DNA from 2 places in the Streptomyces sp. NPDC088915 genome. Region 1 is predicted to be linked to the other one. Evidence: predicted binding sites of a transcription regulator. Region 1 holds the regulator's gene; the other holds the start of a gene.
What was found. Region 1 encodes HspR, which represses chaperone genes until heat shock. Its sites were predicted from a motif close to TTGAGNNNNNNNNNCTCAA; they were not measured.
Positions count from the first base shown of each region.

Region 1 (3,237 bases):
CCGACGAGGAGAGCGGTGCCCCCGAGGAGGGGTGACGCAACGATCGTCCGGAAGGAGGGACGTCGATGAGCACGAAGGACTTCGTCGAGAAGGACTACTACAAGGTCCTCGGCGTCCCCAAGGACGCCACCGAGGCCGAGATCAAGAAGGCATACCGGAAGCTCGCCCGCGAGAACCACCCGGACGCCAACAAGGGCGACACCAGGGCCGAGGAGCGCTTCAAGGAGATCTCCGAGGCGAACGACGTCCTCGGTGACCCCAAGCGGCGCAAGGAGTACGACGAGGCGCGCGCGCTCTTCGGGAACGGCGGCCTCCGGGCCGGCGGTCCCGGCGGCGGCTCGTTCAACTTCGACCTGGGCGACCTCTTCGGGGGCGCCCAGGGCGGGGCCGGCGGCTTCGGTGGCGGCGGCGGTGGCATCGGGGACGTCTTCGGCGGCCTGTTCAACCGCGGCGGGGGCGGCGCCCGCACCCAGCCGCGGCGCGGCCAGGACGTCGAGTCCGAGGTGACGCTCAGCTTCACCGAGGCCATCGAGGGCGCGACCGTACCGCTGCGGATGTCCAGCCAGCAGCCGTGCACGGCGTGTTCGGGCACCGGCGACAAGAACGGCACCCCCCGGGTGTGCCCGACCTGCGTCGGCACCGGGCAGGTCTCGCGCGGCAGCGGCGGCGGCTTCTCGCTCACCGACCCCTGCGTGGACTGCAAGGGACGCGGCCTCATCGCCGAGACCCCCTGCGACGTCTGCAAGGGCAGCGGCCGGGCCAAGTCCTCCCGCACCATGCAGGTCCGCATCCCGGCGGGCGTGAGCGACAACCAGAGGATCCGGCTGCGCGGCAAGGGCGCGCCGGGCGAGCGCGGCGGGCCCAACGGCGACCTGTACGTCGTGGTGCACGTCGACGCCCACCCGGTCTTCGGCCGCAAGGACGACAACCTCACCGTCACGGTGCCGGTCTCCTTCACGGAGGCGGCGCTCGGCGGCGAGATCAGGGTGCCGACCCTCGGCGGCCCCGCGGTCACCCTCAAGCTGCCCGCGGGCACGCCGAACGGCCGGACCATGCGCGCCCGGGGCAAGGGCGCGGTCCGCAAGGACGGCACGCGCGGCGACCTGCTCGTCACGGTCGAGGTCGCCGTGCCGGAGGAGCTGGACGACAAGGCACGCGAGGCCCTGGAGACCTACCGCGAGGCGACCGCCTCCGAGGACCCGCGGGCCGAGCTGTTCCAGGCCGCGAAGGGAGCGTGACCCGGTGGAAGGGCGCCGACGACAGCCAGGATTGGGCAATAGGGCGTACGAACTGACCGACGAGTCGCCGGTGTACGTCATCTCGGTGGCGGCCCAGCTCTCCGGTCTGCACCCCCAGACCCTGCGTCAGTACGACCGGCTCGGCCTGGTCTCCCCGGACCGCACGGCGGGCCGGGGGCGGCGCTACTCGGCCCGTGACATCGAACTGCTTCGCCAGGTGCAGCAGTTGTCGCAGGACGAGGGCATCAACCTGGCCGGGATCAAGCGCATCATCGAACTGGAGAACCAGGTCGCGGCGCTCCAGAGCCGGATCGCCGAGCTGTCGGCGGCCGTGGACGGGGCCGCGGCGGCGATGCGGCAGCGCGAGGCCCAGGTGCACGCCTCGTACCGACGCGACCTCGTGCCGTACCAGGACGTGCAGCAGGCGAGCGCGCTGGTGGTCTGGCGCCCCAAGCGCGGCGAGTAGCCCCGCCGTTCACCGTGCCGTGAGGCCCCCTCCGTCTGTGGAGGGGGCCTCACGCGTGCTCCGGACAGGCCCTAGGGCCTGTCCGGCGGATCATGGCCGGGGCCGCGACGCCTGGCACGGTACCTCGCCGCGTTGCCGAAACGTCCCGATGGCTCCGCTATCGAGCCGCTCCGGCGCCTTGCGATGTACCGCACCAGACGCTGCGGCCCACCCGACCCTGATCCGCCGGACAGGCCCTAGTCGTCCTGGTCGAGGATGCCCGACTGGGCGATGAGGTAGCCGAGCTGGGCCCGGCTGCCGCTGCCGAGGGTGGCGGCGAGCTTGGCGATGTGGGCCCGGCACGTGCGCACGTTCATCCCGAGGCGGCGGGCGATGGCCTCGTCCACGTGCCCCTCGACGAGGAGCCGGGCGATGGAGCGCTGGACGCCGCCGATGCCGTCGGTCTTGACGTCGTACGGGATCTCCTCCCGGATCGGCACCGCCAGGCGCCAGAACTGGTCGAAGACGCCGCCGAGGTAGGCGACCAGGCCGGGGTGGCGCAGCTCCAGGGCGATCTGCCGGTCGCTGCGGGCCGGGATCAGGGCGACCTCGCGGTCCACGATGATCAGCCGGTCGATGATCTCTTCCAGGGTGCGGACCTGGACCTCGGGGCCGACGTGCTCCAGGTAGGCCAGGGTGAGTTCGGTGTGGCGGGCCGTGTGCTGGTAGAGGGTGCGCATGTTGATGCCGCGGCCCAGGAGCGGCGAGACGCGGTGGAGGGCCGCGGTCAGGGCCTGGGCGGGGCGGCCGCCGCCGGGCTGGACGGTGAGCAGTTCGCTGCGGCAGTTGGCGACGACCCGGTCGAGGGTGGCGTTGATGCGATCGATGCCCTCGAGCACGGTGATGGCGTGCGTGGTCGGTGAGTCGTGGGCGCTGATGGCCATGAACGGCTCGAAAGCGTCGGACAGGGCGACGGTGCGCCGGCGCCGGTCGAGGATTTCGCGTTCGATCGGCTGGAGGAGCTGGGCGAGGGCGGCGGAGGGCGGAACCGGACGCAGCCACCGGGCGTCGTCGGGATCGGGGTGGAGCAGGGACAGATCCAGGAGGCAGGGCGCCTCGACCGTCTCTGACCGGGGTATTCGTCCCGCCCGCAGTGCGGACGCGTACAGCTCGGAGCCTGCCGCGCAGAGCTCCGCATGCGAATGAGGGTGACCTGTCTCGTCCGCTTGTTTCCCCATATGTACACCCCCAGGCTCCTGCATCTCAGGAACATGATGCATGGGTTTGGTGGTGCAAGCGGAGAGAGTAAGCCATCGTCTTACTCGCGGGGGTCGCAAAGAGACGTTGCCTTCAAGTGAGGTTGCTCGGTGATGATGAAGAAGCTCATAAGTGCGGTGGCCGGAGTCGCCTTCATCGCGGCTGTCGCAGTGGGGGCCGTGGGCGTGACCCAGGACCCCGGCTGGCACGCGGAGCCGGCCAAGGTCCAGGCCGCTGTGAACGACCCGGGCTGGCACTTCGCGCCGGCCCAGGACCCGGGCTGGCACGCGGAGCCCG
Region 1 is NZ_JBIVIR010000001.1:487,971-491,207, forward strand. It holds gene grpE (nucleotide exchange factor GrpE) at 1-35, shown strand, start outside; gene dnaJ (molecular chaperone DnaJ) at 66-1,238, shown strand; gene ACIP5O_RS02350 (heat shock protein transcriptional repressor HspR) at 1,243-1,704, shown strand; gene ACIP5O_RS02355 (helix-turn-helix transcriptional regulator) at 1,941-2,921, opposite strand; gene ACIP5O_RS02360 (hypothetical protein) at 3,054-3,237, shown strand, end outside.

Region 2 (3,237 bases), on a different contig from region 1:
GGGTGCGGACGCCCGCCTCGCGGGTGTACTCGCCGGCCAGCTTCCGCAGCGACGCCTCCTCCAGGACGACCTCGCCGGGCTCCAGGCCCGCCCGCTCCAGCTGCCGGGGCAGCAGGTGGTCGCGGGCGATGACGACCTTCTCGTCCTCGGTGTAGCCGTCGAGCCGCACCAGTTCCATGCGGTCGAGGAGGGCCTCCGGGATGGACTCCAGGACGTTCGCGGTGGCCAGGAAGACCACGTCGGAGAGGTCGAGCTCGACCTCCAGGTAGTGGTCGCGGAAGGTGTGGTTCTGCGCCGGGTCGAGGACTTCGAGGAGGGCCGCCGCGGGGTCGCCGCGGAAGTCGGAGCCGACCTTGTCGATCTCGTCGAGCAGGACCACCGGGTTCATGGACCCGGCCTCCTTGATCGCGCGGACGATCCGGCCGGGCAGGGCGCCGACGTAGGTGCGGCGGTGGCCGCGGATCTCCGCCTCGTCCCGGACGCCGCCGAGGGCGACCCGGACGAACGCGCGGCCCATCGCGTGGGCGACGGACTCGCCGAGGGAGGTCTTGCCGACGCCGGGCGGGCCGACGAGGGCGAGGACGGCTCCGCCCCGGCGCCCGCCGACCACGCCGAGGCCGCGGTCGGCGCGCCGCTTGCGCACCGCCAGGTACTCGGTGATCCGCTCCTTCACGTCGTCCAGGCCCGCGTGCTCGGCGTCGAGCACGGCGCGGGCGCCCCGGATGTCGTACCGGTCCTCGGTCCGCTCGTTCCAGGGCAGTTCGAGGACGGTGTCGAGCCAGGTGCGGATCCAGGAGCCCTCGGGGGACTGGTCGCTGGACCGCTCCAGCTTCTCGACCTCCTTGAGGGCGGCCTCGCGCACCTTCCCGGGCAGGTCGGCGGCCTCCACGCGGGCGCGGTAGTCGTCGGACTCGTCGCCCTCGGCCTCGCCGTTGAGGTCGCGCAGCTCCTTGCGGACGGCTTCGAGCTGGCGGCGGAGCAGGAACTCGCGCTGCTGCTTGTCGACGCCCTCCTGGACGTCCTTGGCGATGGTCTCGGCGACCTCCTGCTCGGCGAGGTGCTCGCGGAGCTGGGCGGTGGCCAGGCGCAGCCGGGCGACCGGGTCGGCGGTCTCCAGGAGTTCGACGCGCTGGGCGACGGTCAGGAAGGGCGAGTAGCCGGAGTTGTCGGCGAGGGCGCCGACGCCGTCGATCTGCTGGACGCGGTCGACGACCTGCCAGGCTCCGCGCTTCTTGAGCCAGGTGGTGGCCAGCGCCTTGTACTCCTTGACCAGCTCGGTCACGGAACCGGGCAGCGGGTCGGGCAGGGTCTCCTCGACGGCGGCGCCCTCGACCCACAGGGCGGCGCCGGGGCCGGTCGTACCGGCGCCGATGCGGACGCGGCCGCGGCCGCGCACGAGGGCGCCCGGGTCGCCGTCGGACAGGCGTCCCACCTGCTCGACGGTCCCGAGGACGCCGGTCCCGGCGTAGGTGCCGTCGACGCGGGGCACGAGCAGCACCCGCGGCTTTCCCCCTCCCGGCCGCGCGGCCGCCTGGGCGGCCTCGACGGCGGCCCGTACGTCGTTGTCGGACAGGTCCAGCGGCACCACCATTCCGGGCAGCACGACCTCGTCGTCGAGCGGCAGCACAGGCAGAGTGAGCGGCGCGGACGCCATGGACTCAGAAGCCATGATCTCCCCTTCGGCAGTCAAGTTGAGCTGTATGCACTCAATGCTTGTGAGCCCATGAATGTTCCCGGACGCCTGTTCGCTGTGAGCGATCACTCTCGCGCTGTCCTTTGACGTGGATCTCTTCGTTTTGCAGCTTCACCCTTCGTCTGGCCTTTCGTCTTGCAGAGTGACCTTTCGTCGCGGGCTCGGGTTAGTGAGTCGTGGCAGGTTCGTTAGGGGTGGTGCCGGGTGGTGTCTCTGGGCCACCGGCGAAGGGGTTCGAGGTCGCGTACACCGACCAGGGCGGATCTGAGTTCCGTCGCTCGCTGGTGGATGCCTGGGCAGTGCGGTTCGAGGACGTCGCGCCGGTACGCGCGTTCAAGTCGTACAAGGGTCAGCGGCATCTGCCGGGTCTGTGGTGGTCGTCCACGGTGGGCGGGCACATCGGGTACGAGTCCTGGCTGGAGCGCGATCACGTGATGCTGCTGGACTTCGACCCGTCGGTGGTGGGGATCTCGTCTCAGCCGTTCTGGCTGTTCTGGCGATCGGACGCGGGCAAGAGCATCTCCCACGCGCCGGACTACTTCGCGCGCCGCGACGACGGCACGGCGGTGGTGGTCGACTGCCGTCCGGCGGATCGGCGCAAGCCCCGGGATGTGGCGAAGTTCGAAGCGACGCAGACAGCCTGCACTCAGGTGGGGTGGGAGTTCCGGCTGGTGGGGGCGCCGGACGCGATCGTGGTGCGCAATGTGCGCTGGCTGGCGGGCTACCGCCACCCCCGGCACCGGCCGGAACTGGTGGCCTCCGAGCTGCTGACAACGTATGCCGAGCCACAGCCACTGATGGAGGGAGCCTCGGCGGTTGGGGATCCGATCCGGGTTCTCCCCGTGCTGTTCCACCTGCTGTGGTCGCACGAACTGACAGCAGATGTGTCGGTGCCTCTGCATGCCCATTCGCTGGTGTCAGCGGGGGTGCGATGGTGACGGCTGGACCGGGCAAGCCGGTGTTGCGGCCTGGGGACTGGGTCGCCTACGACGACGGGGATCACCAGGTGGTGGCGCTCGCCGGCACGTCGGTGCGGCTGCGCTCGGCGACGGGGGCGGAATCGGTGGTGCTGGCGTCGCATCTGATGGCGGCGCCGGACTTCGCCGTCACCGGCACGGAGCCGCTGCCCGCGGTGGAGCCGTCCGGGTTGCTGGCGACGTTGCCGGAGCCGGTGCTGGAGGCGGCGCGCGAGTGGGAACGGCACATGGTGGAGGTCGAGACCGGGCTGCTGCGCGGCACCGTGCCGGGCACGCCGCCGCGCCCCGGCTATGACCCGGCTGCCTTCTCGCTGATGGAGCGGATGGCCGCGAAGGCGCGAGAGCTGGGGGTGACCGTTCGGACCGTGCAGAGCCGACGGTCGCGCTATGTCCGGCAGGGGGTCTGGGGGCTGGTAGACCAGCGGGCGACGCAGGCCTGGAAGGCGACGGGGCGGGCGGACGCCCGGCTGGTCGCGGCCGTGCAGGAGGCCCTGGAAGCGGAGACGCACACCTCGACAGGAACCCGGTCGCGGCTGATCCGCCGGGTGGTCAAGCTGGTGGAGGCCA
Region 2 is NZ_JBIVIR010000003.1:3,578-6,814, reverse strand. It holds gene lon (endopeptidase La) at 1-1,669, opposite strand, end outside; gene ACIP5O_RS06630 (TnsA-like heteromeric transposase endonuclease subunit) at 1,978-2,631, shown strand; gene ACIP5O_RS06625 (Mu transposase C-terminal domain-containing protein) at 2,625-3,237, shown strand, end outside.
Region 2: lon (endopeptidase La) is a predicted target of HspR. The motif match lies at 1,692-1,710, and genes of this name have one in related genera.